Regions from separate parts of the Streptomyces sp. NPDC001231 genome, predicted to be linked through region 3. Evidence: riboswitches for the same ligand, from Rfam matches in the RefSeq annotation. Region 3 holds a riboswitch; each other region holds the start of a gene.
The links. Region 3 has a riboswitch for cobalamin ahead of ACFY3J_RS16610 (CbtB-domain containing protein). Riboswitches for the same ligand answer to the same signal wherever they lie in the genome.
Positions count from the first base shown of each region.

Region 1: linked by a shared signal. The riboswitch ahead of ACFY3J_RS21095 ((2Fe-2S) ferredoxin domain-containing protein) and the one ahead of ACFY3J_RS16610 (CbtB-domain containing protein) in region 3 are both predicted to bind cobalamin.
Region 2: linked by a shared signal. The riboswitch ahead of ACFY3J_RS04145 (cobalamin biosynthesis protein) and the one ahead of ACFY3J_RS16610 (CbtB-domain containing protein) in region 3 are both predicted to bind cobalamin.
Region 4: linked by a shared signal. The riboswitch ahead of ACFY3J_RS00310 (prenyltransferase/squalene oxidase repeat-containing protein) and the one ahead of ACFY3J_RS16610 (CbtB-domain containing protein) in region 3 are both predicted to bind cobalamin.

Region 1 is NZ_JBIAXS010000016.1:189,927-193,664, reverse strand. It holds gene ACFY3J_RS21105 (enoyl-CoA hydratase/isomerase family protein) at 1-535, opposite strand, end outside; partial or broken gene ACFY3J_RS21100 (acyl-CoA dehydrogenase family protein) at 532-681, opposite strand; gene ACFY3J_RS21095 ((2Fe-2S) ferredoxin domain-containing protein) at 1,065-1,463, opposite strand; cobalamin riboswitch at 1,524-1,647, opposite strand; gene ACFY3J_RS21090 (Fpg/Nei family DNA glycosylase) at 1,607-2,500, opposite strand; gene ACFY3J_RS21085 (maleylpyruvate isomerase N-terminal domain-containing protein) at 2,666-3,436, shown strand; gene ACFY3J_RS21080 (hypothetical protein) at 3,738-3,738, opposite strand, start outside.
Region 2 is NZ_JBIAXS010000002.1:306,496-310,233, forward strand. It holds gene ACFY3J_RS04140 (cobyric acid synthase) at 1-620, opposite strand, end outside; gene ACFY3J_RS04145 (cobalamin biosynthesis protein) at 617-1,558, opposite strand; cobalamin riboswitch at 1,658-1,795, opposite strand; gene ACFY3J_RS04150 (hypothetical protein) at 1,970-2,194, opposite strand; gene ACFY3J_RS04155 (inorganic phosphate transporter) at 2,228-3,490, opposite strand; gene ACFY3J_RS04160 (class II aldolase/adducin family protein) at 3,651-3,738, shown strand, end outside.
Region 3 is NZ_JBIAXS010000012.1:48,080-51,817, forward strand. It holds gene ACFY3J_RS16600 (histidine phosphatase family protein) at 1-293, shown strand, start outside; gene ACFY3J_RS16605 (CbtA family protein) at 517-1,284, opposite strand; gene ACFY3J_RS16610 (CbtB-domain containing protein) at 1,306-1,524, opposite strand; cobalamin riboswitch at 1,561-1,703, opposite strand; gene ACFY3J_RS16615 (aminotransferase class V-fold PLP-dependent enzyme) at 1,910-3,022, shown strand; gene ACFY3J_RS16620 (MDR family MFS transporter) at 3,074-3,738, opposite strand, start outside.
Region 4 is NZ_JBIAXS010000001.1:59,624-63,361, reverse strand. It holds gene ACFY3J_RS00320 (CbiQ family ECF transporter T component) at 1-406, opposite strand, end outside; gene ACFY3J_RS00315 (SCO2322 family protein) at 399-1,043, opposite strand; gene ACFY3J_RS00310 (prenyltransferase/squalene oxidase repeat-containing protein) at 1,040-2,260, opposite strand; cobalamin riboswitch at 2,370-2,498, opposite strand; TPP riboswitch at 2,624-2,799, shown strand; gene ACFY3J_RS00305 (TetR family transcriptional regulator) at 2,799-3,422, opposite strand; gene ACFY3J_RS00300 (glycosyltransferase family 4 protein) at 3,641-3,738, shown strand, end outside.

The sequences.
Region 1 (3,738 bases), on a different contig from region 3:
CGGCGTCGCCGGCGCCGATCTGCGCACCGGTCAGCGCGAGATGGGTGCCCAGTTCCCCTGGGGCGAGGGCCAGCAGATGGGTGCCGCCGACGTCGGGGACGAAGCCGATACCGGTCTCCGGCATCGCGATCCGCGAGCGCTCGGTGACGATCCGGACGCTGCCGTGCGCGGAGACGCCGACGCCGCCTCCCATCACGATGCCGTCCATGACGGCGACGTACGGCTTCGGGTAGCGGGCGATACGGGCGTTGAGGCGGTACTCGTCGCGCCAGAAGGCGGCCGAGGCGGTGCCGTCCCGGTCGCGGACGTCGTCGTGGATGGCGCGGATGTCACCGCCCGCGCACAGGCCGCGCTCCCCCGCGCCGGTGATGACCACGGTCTCCACGGCCGGGTCGTGCTCCCAGGCCGTCAGCGCCTCGTCGATACGGCGCACCATCTCGCGGTTGAGGGCGTTGAGGGCCTTCGGCCGGTTGAGGGTGATGTGGGCGGCCCGCCCGTCGGTGTGGAACAGGACGGGTTCCTCGGCGGCGGTCATCCGAACGCCTCCGTCCGGCCGCGGGCCACGATGACACGCATGATCTCGTCGGTTCCTTCCAGGTTCTGATGGACGCGCAGGTCACGGACGATCTTCTCAAGGCCGTACTCGCCGAGGTAGCCGTAGCCCCCGTGCGGTTGGAGCGCCGGTCGGCGACCGAGTTCCTGGTGCGCGTTGGCGCGATCACGCCGTGCATGCCGTGCACGCCGTGCACACCGGGCGTCGGAATCGGCGGATCCGCGCGGTCCTCGGGTCCTGGAGCCTCCTGCAGTCGAGGTATGTGCATCGTCTCCCTGCTGCCCGCCGCGACCGACATCGTCGCCGAACTCGGGCTGTCGGAGCAGTTGGCCGGCCGGGGCCACGGGTGGTACGCGGGGCGGAGGTGCTCGCCCAGATCCTGCACGGCGTACAGGCCGGCGAGGCAGTCACACCGGCCGAGGCCCGCCCGTTTCCCGGCCGGTGACGACGGTCGGCCTCCTCGCACGTGCGGACCTCCCCGCGCGTGCGGACCTCCCCGCGCGTGCGGGCCTCAGGAGTCCGTGGGACGCCGTGGCGGCGTGATGGCGTAGAGGTCGAGGATGTCCGGCAGGGGAGCCACTCCCGGGCCACCGGCGCGTACCCAGGCGACGATGTCCTCGGTCGCGTCCGCATCGTTGACGAGCCCGAGCCAGACCGGTCGCGCACCGGCGGTCCGGCCCGCGGCGGACGGCTGGACCACGATGACGTTCGCCTGCTCGCACACGTCGAGGCAGTCGGAGATGCGCACCGGCACCTCCGCACGCAGCCGCGCGGTCTGCGCCGCGTGATCGACCCCGGCCACCTTGGGGCTGCCGCAGCAGCAGTCCCGGCACACGACGACCCGGCACGGCACCGGACCGCTCCCCGCCACGGCACCGTCCGGCGCCTCGTCCGTCGGCTTTTCGGACACGCCGCACCACTCCCCTCCCGGGGAGATCCGCCCCGGTGTCGATCGAGGAGGCGACCGCATGAGTCTCCTGGCTCCCGGGTCGTCACTCGTCCCGCCTTCCCACCCCGGGCGGGGGCAGTGGCCTTCCGGAACTCGCTCACCGGTCACAGTGGCGGGACCGCGCCGGATTCACACCGGCTTCCTCGGACCGCCGTCGCCTTATGTCGCCGACCATCATCCCATTGCCGTTCGCTCACTGGGGAACGGTCGCTTCGCTCATTGCCGGCACTGGGGGCACCAGACCGTGCGGCGTCCGCCGACGCGGTTCGAGCACAGGGGCCACCCGCAGCGAGGACATGTCGGCTCGCGGTCGTCCCGGTGCCCGGTGAGCCAGGAACGACGCGGTGGCACGCACCCGGCGCGCACGGATGTCTCAAGGACCCGGCCCATCCCCGCGTGGATACGCCGAAGCGCGGATCACTCAGGTCCCGTGCCGGGGTCCGCGGTGCCACCCGGGCCCGCCAGAGGATCTCGTCGCACAGGAGGTTCCCGAGGCCCGCGATCACGGACTGGTCCATCAGCGCGCTCTTGATGGCACGCCGTCGTCCCGACAGCAGCTTCCGCAATTCCGCTCCGCTCAGTGTGAGGGCGTCGGGCCCCAGACCGTCCGTGATCCGTGCGACCTGTGCGTCGTCGGCCAACTGCACACCTTGGAGCTTGCGTTGATCGCGGTAGCGCAGGTGCCGGGAGTCGTCGAGCGTCAGCACGATGCGGTCGTGCGGTGCGAGGGGCTCGTCCGGGGCACAGCACCGCAACGATCCCGTCATACCGAAATGCCAGACCAGTACGCGACCGCCGTCATCCACCGGCACGAACAACCACTTGCCGTGCCGCCACCCCTCCCCCAGACGCCTCCCCTTCAGCCCCCTCCGGAACCGCTGCGCGCTGACACCCCGCAGCACCCCGGTGTCCCGCACCTCGACGTCCGTGACACACCGCTGCCGGCCGCAGGTCATCAGCACCTCGCGGAATCCCTCGACATCCGGCAGTTCGGGCATGCGCGCGTCCGGGCTCTTCGTCGTACGGTCGTCAGACCGCCGTACGCGCTGACGGGTACCCGTGGAGGACGAGCCCACGCGCTCGGCCCCCTGCTCCGAGGCGTCATGCCTCCGATCGGACGCTCGCCGGTTCGACGGACGGCTCGACCGGGATACCCATGGCCCGTGATCCCGTCCGAGGTCGACGACACGCTGCCCGAGCTGGCTCCCTTCGTCCACGCCGTGCAGGGCCGAAGGCCCGACGACGGCACGTGGTGCGAGGTGTGGACGGTGCGTGACGTCCTGGTCCACCAGACGGGGAACGCCGAGGTACTGGCCCGCGTGCTGCGAGCATTCCTCGCCGGCACACCGGTGGAGACCAGGAGCTTCGAGCGCGAGGCTCCCTACCGGCGGATGTCGGACGCCGAGCTCTGGGCGGCGTTCATGACCAACTGTGAACAGCTCACCGAGATCGCCGCGGCCGCCGCGCAGGACCTCTCCCCGGACACCGAGGTGATGTGGACCGGCCGTTCCGTGAAGGTCCCCTTCTTCGCGGAACACATGCGTGAGGAAATGATCCTCCACCGCTGGGACCTGACCGGCGACGACCGGACGGCCGTGCAGTCCCTCAGCGAGCCGTGGATGACCGAGCACAGCGTGGTGTCGGTCGGCCGTCCCTTGCTGGTCCGGGGCCGCGCCGGTCTGGACCTGGGGCCCGGGGGACGGGTCGAGGGCCGCCTGCGCACCCCGGGCACGGACGACATCGTGGTGACCGCCGACGCCGAGGGCGGCACGATCCGGTTCGCCGCCCCCGAGGGCCCGGCCACGCTCAAGAGCGACGCGGCCACCCGCGTCCTGCTGCTGTGGGGCCGCCGCCCCGCCGAACCCACCCGCTGTCACAGCACCGCGGGCCCGGAGGCGTTGCGCAGGGTACGGACCCTCCTGGGCGGCTACTGAGCGATCGTTGCTTTCGGGCCGACCTGGCCCACGGCCTGCCGGCGCTTCACCCAACGGGTGTGGCTGCCACGGCGAACAGCCCCTCGTAGGGTGGACCGTCATGGCCGAGTCTCACCCACTGCTGGGCATGTTCCTCAATGCTGCCGACGGACGCTTCCCGCCTGCAGACGGCCGCGTAACAGTTCTTCCGCCCCTGCCGGGTGGGCTGGAGTGCTCGGTCGCCTTCACCGGGCACGCCGTGATCGCCACCGCCCTGTCCACTTCCGACGTCCAGGCTCACGGACCAGACGGTTACGGGGCTT
Region 2 (3,738 bases), on a different contig from region 3:
TCGAGCAGCGAGACGTCCCCGCGGAACTTGTTGACGAGGAACCCGGCGACGAGTTCCTGGTCCTGCGGCGACAGCAGTGCGAGCGTGCCGAAGAAGGAGGCGAAGACGCCGCCGCGGTCGATGTCGCCGACGACGAGCACGGGCAGCCGCGCGCCGCGCGCGATCCCCATGTTGACGATGTCGGTCCGGCGCAGGTTGATCTCCGCCGGGCTGCCCGCACCCTCGCAGATCACCGCGTCGTACGTGCCGCGCAACTCGGCGAGGCAGTCCAGCACGGTGCCGAGGAGCTTCTGCTGCCGCCCGCCGTGGTAGCCGCGCGCGCTCAACTCGCCCACCGGCCTGCCCAGCAGCACGACCTGGCTGCTCTGCTCGCCGCCCGGCTTGAGCAGCACCGGGTTCATCAGCGCGGTCGGCTCGACCCGGCACGCCTGGGCCTGCATGGCCTGCGCCCGCCCGATCTCGGCGCCCTCCCGGGTGACGAACGAGTTGAGGGACATGTTCTGCGCCTTGAAGGGAGCGACCTTCACACCCTGGCGCACCAGCCACCGGCAGATCCCGGCGGTGACGACGCTCTTCCCGGCGTCGGAGGTGGTGCCGGCGACGAGCAGACCGCCACTCATGACGTCCGTCCTCTCTTCAGCAGCCGTACGCCCGCGCACACGCCGAGCGCGAGCCAGCCCACGCGGCGGGAGAGCCGTACCGCGCGCTCGATGTCACCCGGATGGACGGCACGTCCGGCGTTGTTGAGCACCGGGCGGTGCTCCACGCGCCCGGCGTACGAGAGCGTGCCGCCCAGCCGTACCCCGAGCGCCCCCGCGAACGCGGCTTCCACCGGACCGGCGTTGGGGCTCGGGTGCCGGCCGGCGTCGGCGCGCCAGGCCCGTACGGCACCGCGCGGGTCGTCGCCCGCGACGGCCGCCAGGGCGGCGGTGAGCCGCGCCCCCGGCCATCCGGCGAGGTCGTCGAGCCGGGCCGAGGCCCAGCCGTAGCGGCGGTACCGGGGGGACTTGTGCCCGACCATGGCGTCCAGGGTGTTGACCGCACGGAAGCCGAGGAGGCCCGGCACACCGGCGGCGGCGCCCCACACCAGCGCGCCCACCACCGCGTCGGAGGTGTTCTCGGCGACGGACTCGACGACGGCCCGGGCGATCCCGTCGGCGCCCAGCGCCCGCGGATCGCGCCCACACAGATGCGGCAGCCGCGCCCGGGCGCCCTCGACGTCCCCGGCGTCCAGCGCGCGCCCGATCTCCCGCGCCTCACGGGCGAGGGAGGTCCCGCCGACGACGGCCCAGGTGGCGGCGGCGGTCAGCGCGACGGAGGCGGTACGGGAGGAACGCGCGACGGACGCGGCCAGCGCGGCCGAGCCCAGGACACCGCCCACGCACACGGCGGTGTGCAGGGCGCCCCAGCCGCGGTGGTCCCGCCACAGCGCGCGTTCCACGGCACCCGCGGCCCGTCCGAACACGGCGACGGGGTGCCCGCGGCGTGGATCGCCGAGGAGCAGGTCACCGAGGAGGCCGGCGGCGGCGCCGTACGCGAAGTCGCGATCGGCACCCATCGGGTCAGCCGGTCGTGCGGTCGGTCGGACAGACGGTGGTGAACCTCGGTCGGCAGCCGCGCATGGCGATATGTGTCCTCACTCAGGGTGTCCACGCCCTGGTTCGACGAGACCGGCGGCGAGAGTTCCTGGCTCCCGGGGAAGTTCTTCCCCGGTCACAGTGGCGGGACCGCGCCGGATTCGCACCGGACTTCCTCTCCTGCCGCCGTACTTGGCTCCGGCAGTCCACCACGCACCGCGAACACCCGTCAACCTGCCGTTGACCTGCGCAGGGGTACTGAGATGAGGCACACACCGCGGGCGCCGGGAACCAGAAGACCCGCCCTTCCCGGGCCGCCGTGGGGACGGTCCGGGAAGAGCGGGTGACGTGAGGGGCGGGACCCGGACCCGGTTGCCCGGGTCCCGGCCGGGTCAGGCCACGATCAGGTAGATCCCGTAGGCCACGGCGGCGGCGCACGCGGCGAAGCAGGCGTAGGCGCCGGTGACCGCGAGGGCCCCGCCGCCGTGGCCCTCGGCGACGGCCCGCTCGCGGCGGGAGAGACCGGCGATGCCGAGGGTGAACAGGGCCACGAGGCCCACCGTGACGCCGAGGCTGACGCCGAAGACGGAGCCGAGGGCCACCCAGTCGATCTTCATGGTGCTTCTCTTCCTTCTACCTGTGGCGCGGGCTCAGACGGCGGCGGCCGGCGGGGTCGCCACGGACGCGGGATCACCGGCGGGCGCGGAGGCCTGGGCGGGGATCGTGGCCTTGAGCTCCTCGGTCACCGGGGAGGCCGGGGGCGGGGTGACGGCGGCGATGGCCTGGGTGACCACGCCGGCCGGCTCCTCGGTCTCGTTGACGTTGGTGTGGTCGACGACCTCGCGGCGGGAGATCTTCCAGATCGCGGCGCTGGAGGCCACCAGGAACGCGGCGACGAGCCAGGTGCCCCAGTCGCCGAGGCGCGTCACCGCCTCCGCGCCGGCCGCGACCAGGGCCGCGGCGGGCAGTGTGAGGGCCCAGGCGACGGCCATGCGGCTCGCGGTGGACCAGCGGACCACGCCGCCCTTGCGGCCCAGGCCCGCGCCCATCACCGAACCGGAGACGACGTGCGTGGTGGAGAGGGAGAAGCCGAGGTGGGAGGAGGCCAGGATGGCGGTGGCCGCGCTGGTCTGGGCGGCGAAGCCCTGCTGCGGCTGAAGGTCGGTCAGGCCCTTGCCCATGGTGCGGATGATGCGCCAGCCGCCGATGTAGGTGCCGAGCGCGATGGCCAGGCCCGCCGAGAGGATGACCCAGGTGGGAGGGTTGGAGCCGGGGGCGAGGGCGCCGCCGGCGATCAGGGCGAGGGTGATGACGCCCATCGTCTTCTGCGCGTCGTTGGTGCCGTGGGCCAGCGAGACCAGGCCCGCGGAGGCGATCTGCCCGGCGCGGTGGCCCTTCTCGGCCGCCTTGCCGTTCGAATTCGACTTACTGCCGATGCCGTACGACAGCCGGGTCGAGACCAGCGCGGCGAGACCCGCGACGACCGGGGCGGCGACCGCCGGGATGAGGACCTTGGTGAGCAGGACACCGCCGTGCACGGCGGTGAAGCCGGCCGAGGCGATGGTGGCGCCGATCAGACCGCCCATGAGGGCGTGCGAGGAGCTGGAGGGGAGTCCGACCAGCCAGGTCAGCAGGTTCCAGAGGATCGCGCCCACCAGGGCGGCGAAGATGACTTCGGGACGGATGCCGTTCTCGTCGACGAGACCCTTGGAGATCGTGTTGGCGACTTCCACGGACAGGAAGGCGCCCACCAGGTTCAGCACGGCGGACATGGCCACCGCGACCTTGGGCTTGAGCGCACCGGTGGAGATGGTTGTGGCCATCGCGTTTGCGGTGTCGTGGAAACCGTTCGTGAAATCGAACGCGAGTGCGGTGATCACCACCATCGCGAGGATCAGCGAGAAGCTTTCCATTTACCCAGGCAATCGTTCGAGCGTCATTGGCGCGTTGAACGTAGGTAACCTGGGTGAACGGAAGATGAACTGAGTCGGTCATCGCGGTGTCCGTTCCCGTCCCGTGGTCCGGTGGGGAGAGTGCGGTCGCCCGCGGGAGGTGTCCTGGCAGGATCGGCACATGACCGAACTCGGAGAGACGGCCCACGCCTGGCGGGCGCTGGTCGCGACGGCCCGCCGCACGGTGTCCGACGGTCTGGTCGTCGGCA
Region 3 (3,738 bases):
CGGAGGCGGTGGGTCGCTGGCTCGCCGACCCCGACCGCGCGCCGCACGGCGGGGAGTCGGTGCGGGACGTGTGCGAGCGGGTCGGGCGCTGGCTGGACAGCGCGCGGGACACCGACGGCCGTACGCTCGCGGTGGTCGAGCCGGAGGTCGTACGGGCCGCGGTCGTCCATGTGCTGGGCCTGCCCGCGGCCGGCTTCTGGCGGCTGGACGTACCTCCGTTGACGGCAACGGAGTTCAGTGGACGGGCCGGCCGCTGGAATCTGCGGCTCGGACAGCCGCTGGCGGCACCCTGAGGAACGCGACAGGGCCCCCGGACGGTTCCGAAGGGCCCTGTCGTGCACCGAAGGGGTCAGTGCGCGGCCGGGACCGCGCGCCCGGTCGTGGCCGTCACCGGCCTGGGGTTCAGTGGACGGGCCGGCCGCTGGAATCTGCGGCTCGGACAGCCGCTGGCGGCACCCTGAGGAACGCGACAGGGCCCCGGACGGTTCCGAAGGGCCCTGTCGTGCGCCGAAGGGGTCAGTGCGCGGCCGGGACCGCGCGCCCAGTCGTGGCCGTCACCGGCCTGGGGTTCAGCATTCGCCCGGCCAACTCGCCGAAGAGCAGCCCGAATCCGCCCCACAGGACGGTCTGCGTGGCCAGGGCGGAGAGCCGGAACCGCCACAGCAGGGTGGCCGGGAAGTCCGCCGGCACCTCGTTGACGGTGGGCAGGAAGGCGTACGCCAGCCCGATCACCACGGCGAAGGCGGCCACCGCGGCCACCGTCGCGTACCACGTGCCCAGCGCGGGCGCGAGGCGCTTGCCCAGGATGGTGGCGGCGATCGCGAGGAGGATGCTGAGCAGCATCATCAGGAAGTACAGGGTCGTGCGCTTGCCGATGGTGTCTTCCTGGCCGACCGCGGGCGGGTTGGCCGGGTACTTCAGGAACGGCACGACGTACACGGCCAGCAGCGCGCAGCCGGACAGCAGCAGCGCGGTCGCCCGCGGGGAGAAGCGGCCCACGCGGCCCAGTGCGAAGCAGAAGGCGAGCGCGGCGATGCCGCCGAAGGCGACCCCGTAGACCAGGACGCCGGTGGCGAGACCGGCGGTGGACTGGAGGGAACGGGAGACGACTTCCACCTCGTCATGAGAGTGGGAATGGGAATGGGAGTGCGCCTCCTCGAGGCCGATCGCCTTGTCGACGAACGGCTCCCCGAGGAAATAGGCGACGGCCAGGGCGAGCACACCGGCGGCAAGGCCGGCGAGCATGCCCCGTACCAGAAGGTTTCTTACCGTTGCGGAGTTCATGAGCGTGCGGTGTCCCTCGCCTCAGTGGCAGGGGAAACCGAGCAGGTGGCGGGCGTCGTGCACCCACTCGTGGACGTCCGTGCCGCTGAACACGGAGGTGGCGCCCTGCTCGGCGCCGACGAAGTAGAGCAGGACCAGCATGAGAACGCCGAAGAAGACCGCCCAGGGAGCTATCGCCTTCAGCGGCAGCGTGGCGGGAACGGCGGGGGTGGCGGTCGGCTGAGCGACGGTCTGCGCCATGGCAGAACCTCCTCTGGGAGTTCGCGTCCCATCTCGGTGGTGCACAGGACGACAGCCACGGGTCTGACTCACGAACACCCCGGGGGGCGTTCGCATACAGTGGCGCGACCGTGCCGGATTCCCACCGGCTTCCGTCGTGCCGTCGTCGATATCGCACAGACGGTATCGCGTGCCGCGCGCCCGGCCAAGACCGCGACCACGGACGTGATCTTCTCCACCGAGCCGCCTCCACCTGCTCACGGATCACCTCACCATCAGCGCGGCGGGCCCCGGCAGCCGTGTATCAGACACTCCGGCGCTGTGGCAGGATGCGCGCGGGCAAGCTCCGCGCCACCGCCCGCCGCGCCAGTCGATCCGCACGCACCACCCCGGAGGGACGAGCCCCGTGCTCACGTCGTACGCCGCCCACTTCGACACGCCCGCCGGGTACCTGGACTTCGCACGCTTCGGGCCGCCCTCCCGGGACGCCGTCACCGCCACCGCACGCGCCCTGGAGGCGTCCGCCCGCGCCGACCACACCACCGTGGACGCCCTGATGCGCGCGGAGGAGACCGCGCGGGACACGGCCGCCCGCCTCGCCGGCACCGACGCCCGGCACACGGTGCTCCTCCCGAACGCGTCCACCGGTCTGTTCCACGCCGCGCTCGGCATCAGAGAGGGCGTGGTCCTCGCGCCGCGCTCCGACTTCCCCGCCAACCACTACCCGTGGCGCCGCTCCGCGGATCTGGGCCGGGCTACGCCGCGCTGGATCGACCCCGCACCCGGCTCCGGAGTCACCCCCGATCTGGTCCGCGCCGCGCTGACCGACGACGTCGTGGCCGTGTCGGTCAGCGCCGTGGACTTCCGCACCGGGTTCCGTGCCGACCTGGCGGCGCTGCGCGAGGCGATCGGGCCCGACCGGCTGCTGATCGTGGACGCCATCCAGGCGTTCGGTGTCGCCTCCCTGCCCTGGGACGCCGCCGACGTGGTGGTCGCGGGCGGCCAGAAATGGCTGCGCGCCGGATGGTCGACCGGCTTCGCCACGCTGTCCGACCGCGCCCTGGAATCCCTGGAGCCGGTCCTCACCGGCTGGACGGGCGTCGAGGACGTCGGCCTCTTCGACGGAGCGGAGCACCCGCCCGCCCCGGACGCACGGCGGTGGTCGATCACCAATCTGAGCCCGGTGACGGCCGCCGCGTTCGCGGCCGCGCTGGACCTGGTCGAGCGGCACACCGTCGCCGCGATCGAATCCGCGATCGCCACACGGATCGCCGAACTCACCGAGGTCGTCGAGGCGTGCGGCGGCCGCGTCCTCTCCCCCGCCGACCCGGCGCGGCGCGCGGGCATCCTCTCCTTCACCCTGCCGGACCACGATCCGTGCCTCGTCGCCAAGGCGCTGCACGCCGAAGGCGTCACCGCGACCGTGCGCACCGACTCGCTCAGGCTCTCCCCGCACGCCTCGACCCCGGCGGAGGCAGCCGAACGGGTCGCCACCGCACTGTCGTCCCTGGGGAGTTGAACCCGCGGGTCGGCGACACCTTGAACCCGCGGGTCGGCGACCTCCTTTCCGTCAGGCGGGGGCGGGCTCGGGCTCTGCCTGGGTGGTGAGCCGGCCGGCCCGGGCGAGCGCCGCGACCGAGGCGGCGCAGACGAGTCCGGTGGCGGTCAGGGCCGTCCAGGTCATCCAGAGGGCATGGTGCCGCTGGGCGAAGTCCCACAGCGCGCCGGTGACGAGGTTGCCCAGGGTGATGCCCAGGCCGGAGACGGTGTTGTAGAGCCCGTAGTAGGTGGCGACCAGGCGGTTGCCCGACAGGGCGACGACGGTGTCCATCTCGAACGGGTAGACCACGGCGGAACCCACCGCGAGCAGGACCACCGCGGTCACCAGCGCGACCAGCGCGGCTCCTGAGGAGCCGTGCGGGGCGAGCGCGAGCGGCAGGAAGGCCAGCCCCATCACGGCGAGTCCCCGCACCAGCGCCTGGCTGGGTCGCCACCGCTGCTTGGCCCAGCCGGTCAGGCGCAGTTGGCCGACGACGGCCACCGCGGCGGAGACGATGAAGAGCCCGCTGGTGACCGCCGTGCCGTTCGCCCCCAGGGCGTCGGCCGCCGCCAGCGGGAGGGCCAGGTACACCTGGAAGGTGAGCACGTAGGAGCCGATCATGGCGGTGGCGAAGAGCAGGAAGGGGCGGTTGGACACGACCGTCCGCCACTGCGCGAGCACGCTCTCCTGCCGGT
Region 4 (3,738 bases), on a different contig from region 3:
ACAGGGCGAAGACGACCGCCTCGGCCGTGACCCGGCCGCCCAGGCGGATGCCCTGCGCCCAGTGCGGCAGGGGGACTTCGGGAAGGGAGACGATCACGTGCGAGCCGGGAATGGGCGAGCCGAGCACGACGGCGAAGACGAGGCGGATGACGAGGACGGCGAGGGCGAGCCGGACGAAGGCGGTGTAGGACCGGGCGGACGGCGTGTCGGGGCGGCAGCTCACCACGACGTAGCCGGAGACCGCCAGCAGCAGGCCGAGCAGCAGGGGATTGGTGGTGCGGGTGGCCGCGGTGCCCAGGGCCAGCGCCCACAGCCACCAGGCGCCCGCGTGGACACCGGCGGAGCCGCGGGCGGGTGCGCCGCCGGAGCGGCCCGCCCGCCCGCGGTCCCGCACGGCGTCAGGCATCCCTGCGCCGCCGCGCCTGCCAGACCGCCGCCGCGCCCAGTACGACCACCACGGCACCTCCGGCGAGGAGACCCACCGAGGGGCCCTCCTCGCGCGGCTCGTCCGCGGCCGGCTGCTCGCTCCCGCCCGCCGTCACCTGCTCGCCGCAGCCCTTCTGCGGATAGCCGGAGATGGCGCACAGCAGGGCGTTGGCGTCGTACCGCAGCGGTTTCGCGACGGCCGCCAGGGCCTCCGCCGTGGTCGCGTCGGACGGCACCCGGGCGCACACCGTGCGCGGCGCCGGCGGGGTCTCGCCGGCCGGGGCGTCCGCCTGGACGCCGAAGTCGAGGACGAGCGCCACCCGCTTGCTGCCCTTCTCGGCGGGCGTCTTGACGCAGATGGCCTCGAAGTCGGCCGTCCCGCGCGGCTTGCTCGCGTCCTGGGAGTCCTCGCTCACCGAGAAGCGGAAGCCCTGGACGTCGCCGTCGGACGGACGAGCGGTCGACGGGCCCTCGGTGGCGTACGTCCACTTCCCGCCGTCGCGGTCCCAGAAGGACCAGTACCGGTAGCCGGTGGCCTGCGCCTGACCGGCACCGGCCACCAGCAGGAGCGCGGCGGCGAGCAGCGGTGCGCCGAGCGCCCGGAGGCCGCGTGTCACGGCTGCCCCTGCTTCTTCCGGCCGCTCAGCAGGAACCCGATGCCGATGCCCGCGACGAGGAAGACGCCGACGGTCCACCAGACTCCGTAAGTGGAGTTGTCCTTAGCGATGTCCCCGGCACCCTCCTTGCCGACGGACTCGGGGGCGGGCCCGGTCGCGTTGAGCCGCTCGACCAGGTCGACACCGCCGAAGTCATGCGGGTCGGCGTCGGCCGCGTACGCGGCGAAGACGAGCTGGGCGTAGGCGGCGGGTCCGCTCTGCTTGGCCCACGCCTCGGAGTTCTTCTCCAGCCACTTCAGCGGCTTCTGCGCCTGCGCGGGCCCGCTCTGCGCGGCCAGGGCGACGACCGTGTCGGCGGTGTTGCCGAAGTCGGGCTGGTCGGTGGCACCGGGGAGGGAGGAGGTGAGGTGACCGTCCTTGGCGACGGCCTGCGTGAGGTACGAGGCGCCGTTGGCCGCGGCCCGGTCGGGGCTGGGCTTGCCCGAGTCCTCGCAGCGGGCCTCGGCGCCCTTGGCGTTGCCCTTGGGGGCCATGCCCTGCCCGAGCGCGGCGACGACGGCGGCCGCCGTGGCGTCCGCGTTGGCGGCGAGCTTGCCCTTCTTGTCCGGCTGGTAGGCGAAGGAGCCCGCCCCGTCGCCGGAGCACGGCAGGGCGAAGGTGAGCAGGGCGTCGTAGGGGGACTTGCCGTCCTTGACGACGCTCTCCGGCTTCTGCCCGACGGCGGCGAGCGCGCCGATCACGACCGAGGTCGAGTTGGTGTCGCTGGGCCCGCCGGGCGTGTACCCCCAGCCGCCGTCCTTGTTCTGCACGGACTTCAGCCAGGACACCGCCTTGCCGGTGACCGTGTCGTGGCCGCCGAGCGCGGCGAGGGCCTGCACGGCGGCGGCGGTGCTGTTGGTGTCGACCATCAGCTTGGCGTCGCAGGCCTTGCCCGGCTCGGCGCGGAAGGCCGCGAAGGAGCCGTCGGCGCACTGCTGTCCGGTCAGCCAGTCCACGGCCTTGGCGGCGGGCCGCACATCCACGGTGTGCTGCGCGAGCAGCGCCAGGGACTGGCGCCAGACGCCGTCGTACTGGGGGTCGGTCGTGCCGTAGAGCCCCGCCGGAAGAGCCGGCGACGACGGGGACGGGCCGGCGGACGTGTCTGCGACGGCGGGGGCCGCGCTGCCGATCACGGCGACGGCGGCGGCCAGGGCCGCGGCGCTGCGGCGGAAGTTCATGATCGGCGGGTGCCTCTCCCTGCGGGGAGCCGGACAGCACGGGACACCCCGGCGGCTCGGCTCCGTATACCTCGACGGTGCGATGCGCCGGCGGACTGCCGACACGCATGAGCCGGTCACGTCCCGTCCCGGGCATTCCGGCTCGCCGCCCTCGCGGGACGGCTCACGGCTGCGGGTCAGCGCCGGATTTCCACCGGCTTCCCCCCGAACGGGTGTGATGACGACCCGGTCACTCTACCGGCCTACCGGAAAGGCCCCGAGGGGTGGCCGATGCCCGTCTCGTCCGGCGCGGGAGAAACTGAAAAAATCTTCGGATTGGGGGGTTCCATCCGGTGCGGGAGGATTTATTCTGTAAGTGGCCTACGAGGCGAGTGAGGGAGTTCAACCGGAGTAGCCGACTTTGGCGAGACGCTACGGCATCCGCTGAGGCCGACGTCGACGGTCGGGCTGAGAGGCCGGAAGGTAGCAGTCGGACCCGAAGGCGACCCCCATTACCTGATCCGGGTAATACCGGCGAAGGGAACCCGTCTCGTAGGTCCTATTCGTGCGCCACGGCGGGCGTGGTCAGGTCGATCAGACGGCATGCCGTCCCTATGTCGGCCTTCGCCTGGGCGAGGGAGGCGCGGCCCGAGAGCCAGGTGATCAGGGCCGAGAGCCAGGTGTGCTCGATCACGCGGACCGCGGAGAGCTGCTCGGCGGTGGGCTCCTCCAGGCCCATGGCGTCCAGGATGATCGCGGTGGTCTGGCGGGAGACCTGGTCGACCTCCGGGCTCACGCTGCGGTCCGCGAAGGTCAGCGCGCGGACCATCGCGTCCGCGAGGTGGGGGTCGCGCTGGAGGGCGCCGAAGGCGCGCATCAGGGTCTCCGCCACCCGCTCGGCGGCGCTCTCGCCGGCCGGCGGGTTCTTGCGCAGCGTGCCGTGCAGGCGCTCCAGCTGGTCCTGCATCGTGGCGACGAGCAGGTGGACCTTGGACGGGAAGTACCGGTAGAGCGTGCCCAGGGCCACCTGCGAGGACTCCGCGACCTCCCGCATCTGCACGGCGTCGAAGCCGCCCCGGGCGGCCAGTTGCGCGCTCGCGCGCAGGATGCGGCGGCGACGGGCCTCCTGCCGCTCGGTGAGGGGCGGTGAGGCCGACCGGGAGGTACTGGCTCGCGCAGGCATGGATCCCGTTCCGTGACAGTCGGTGAGGCAGGGGCCGGCAGGGGGACCGGACCGCGGGCGGTGGCGCGGGCCGTGGTGCGAATCACCCGATCCGCTGCTCACAGCGTGGCTACCTGCCGGTAGATTCGGAGCCTCCTGAACGATCAAGTCTGAAACTTGTTCTAGATTAGCGTCCCGACGTAATCTCGCGGGACAGTGCAGCCAGAAGGGGGGCCGGAGTGACCGCTGAGCCCAGTCAGGCGGGGTCCCCGGCGGACCTGGCAGTGGACGGCGAGCGACCGCTCGGCATAGCGCTCCTCACCTACAAGGGAAACCC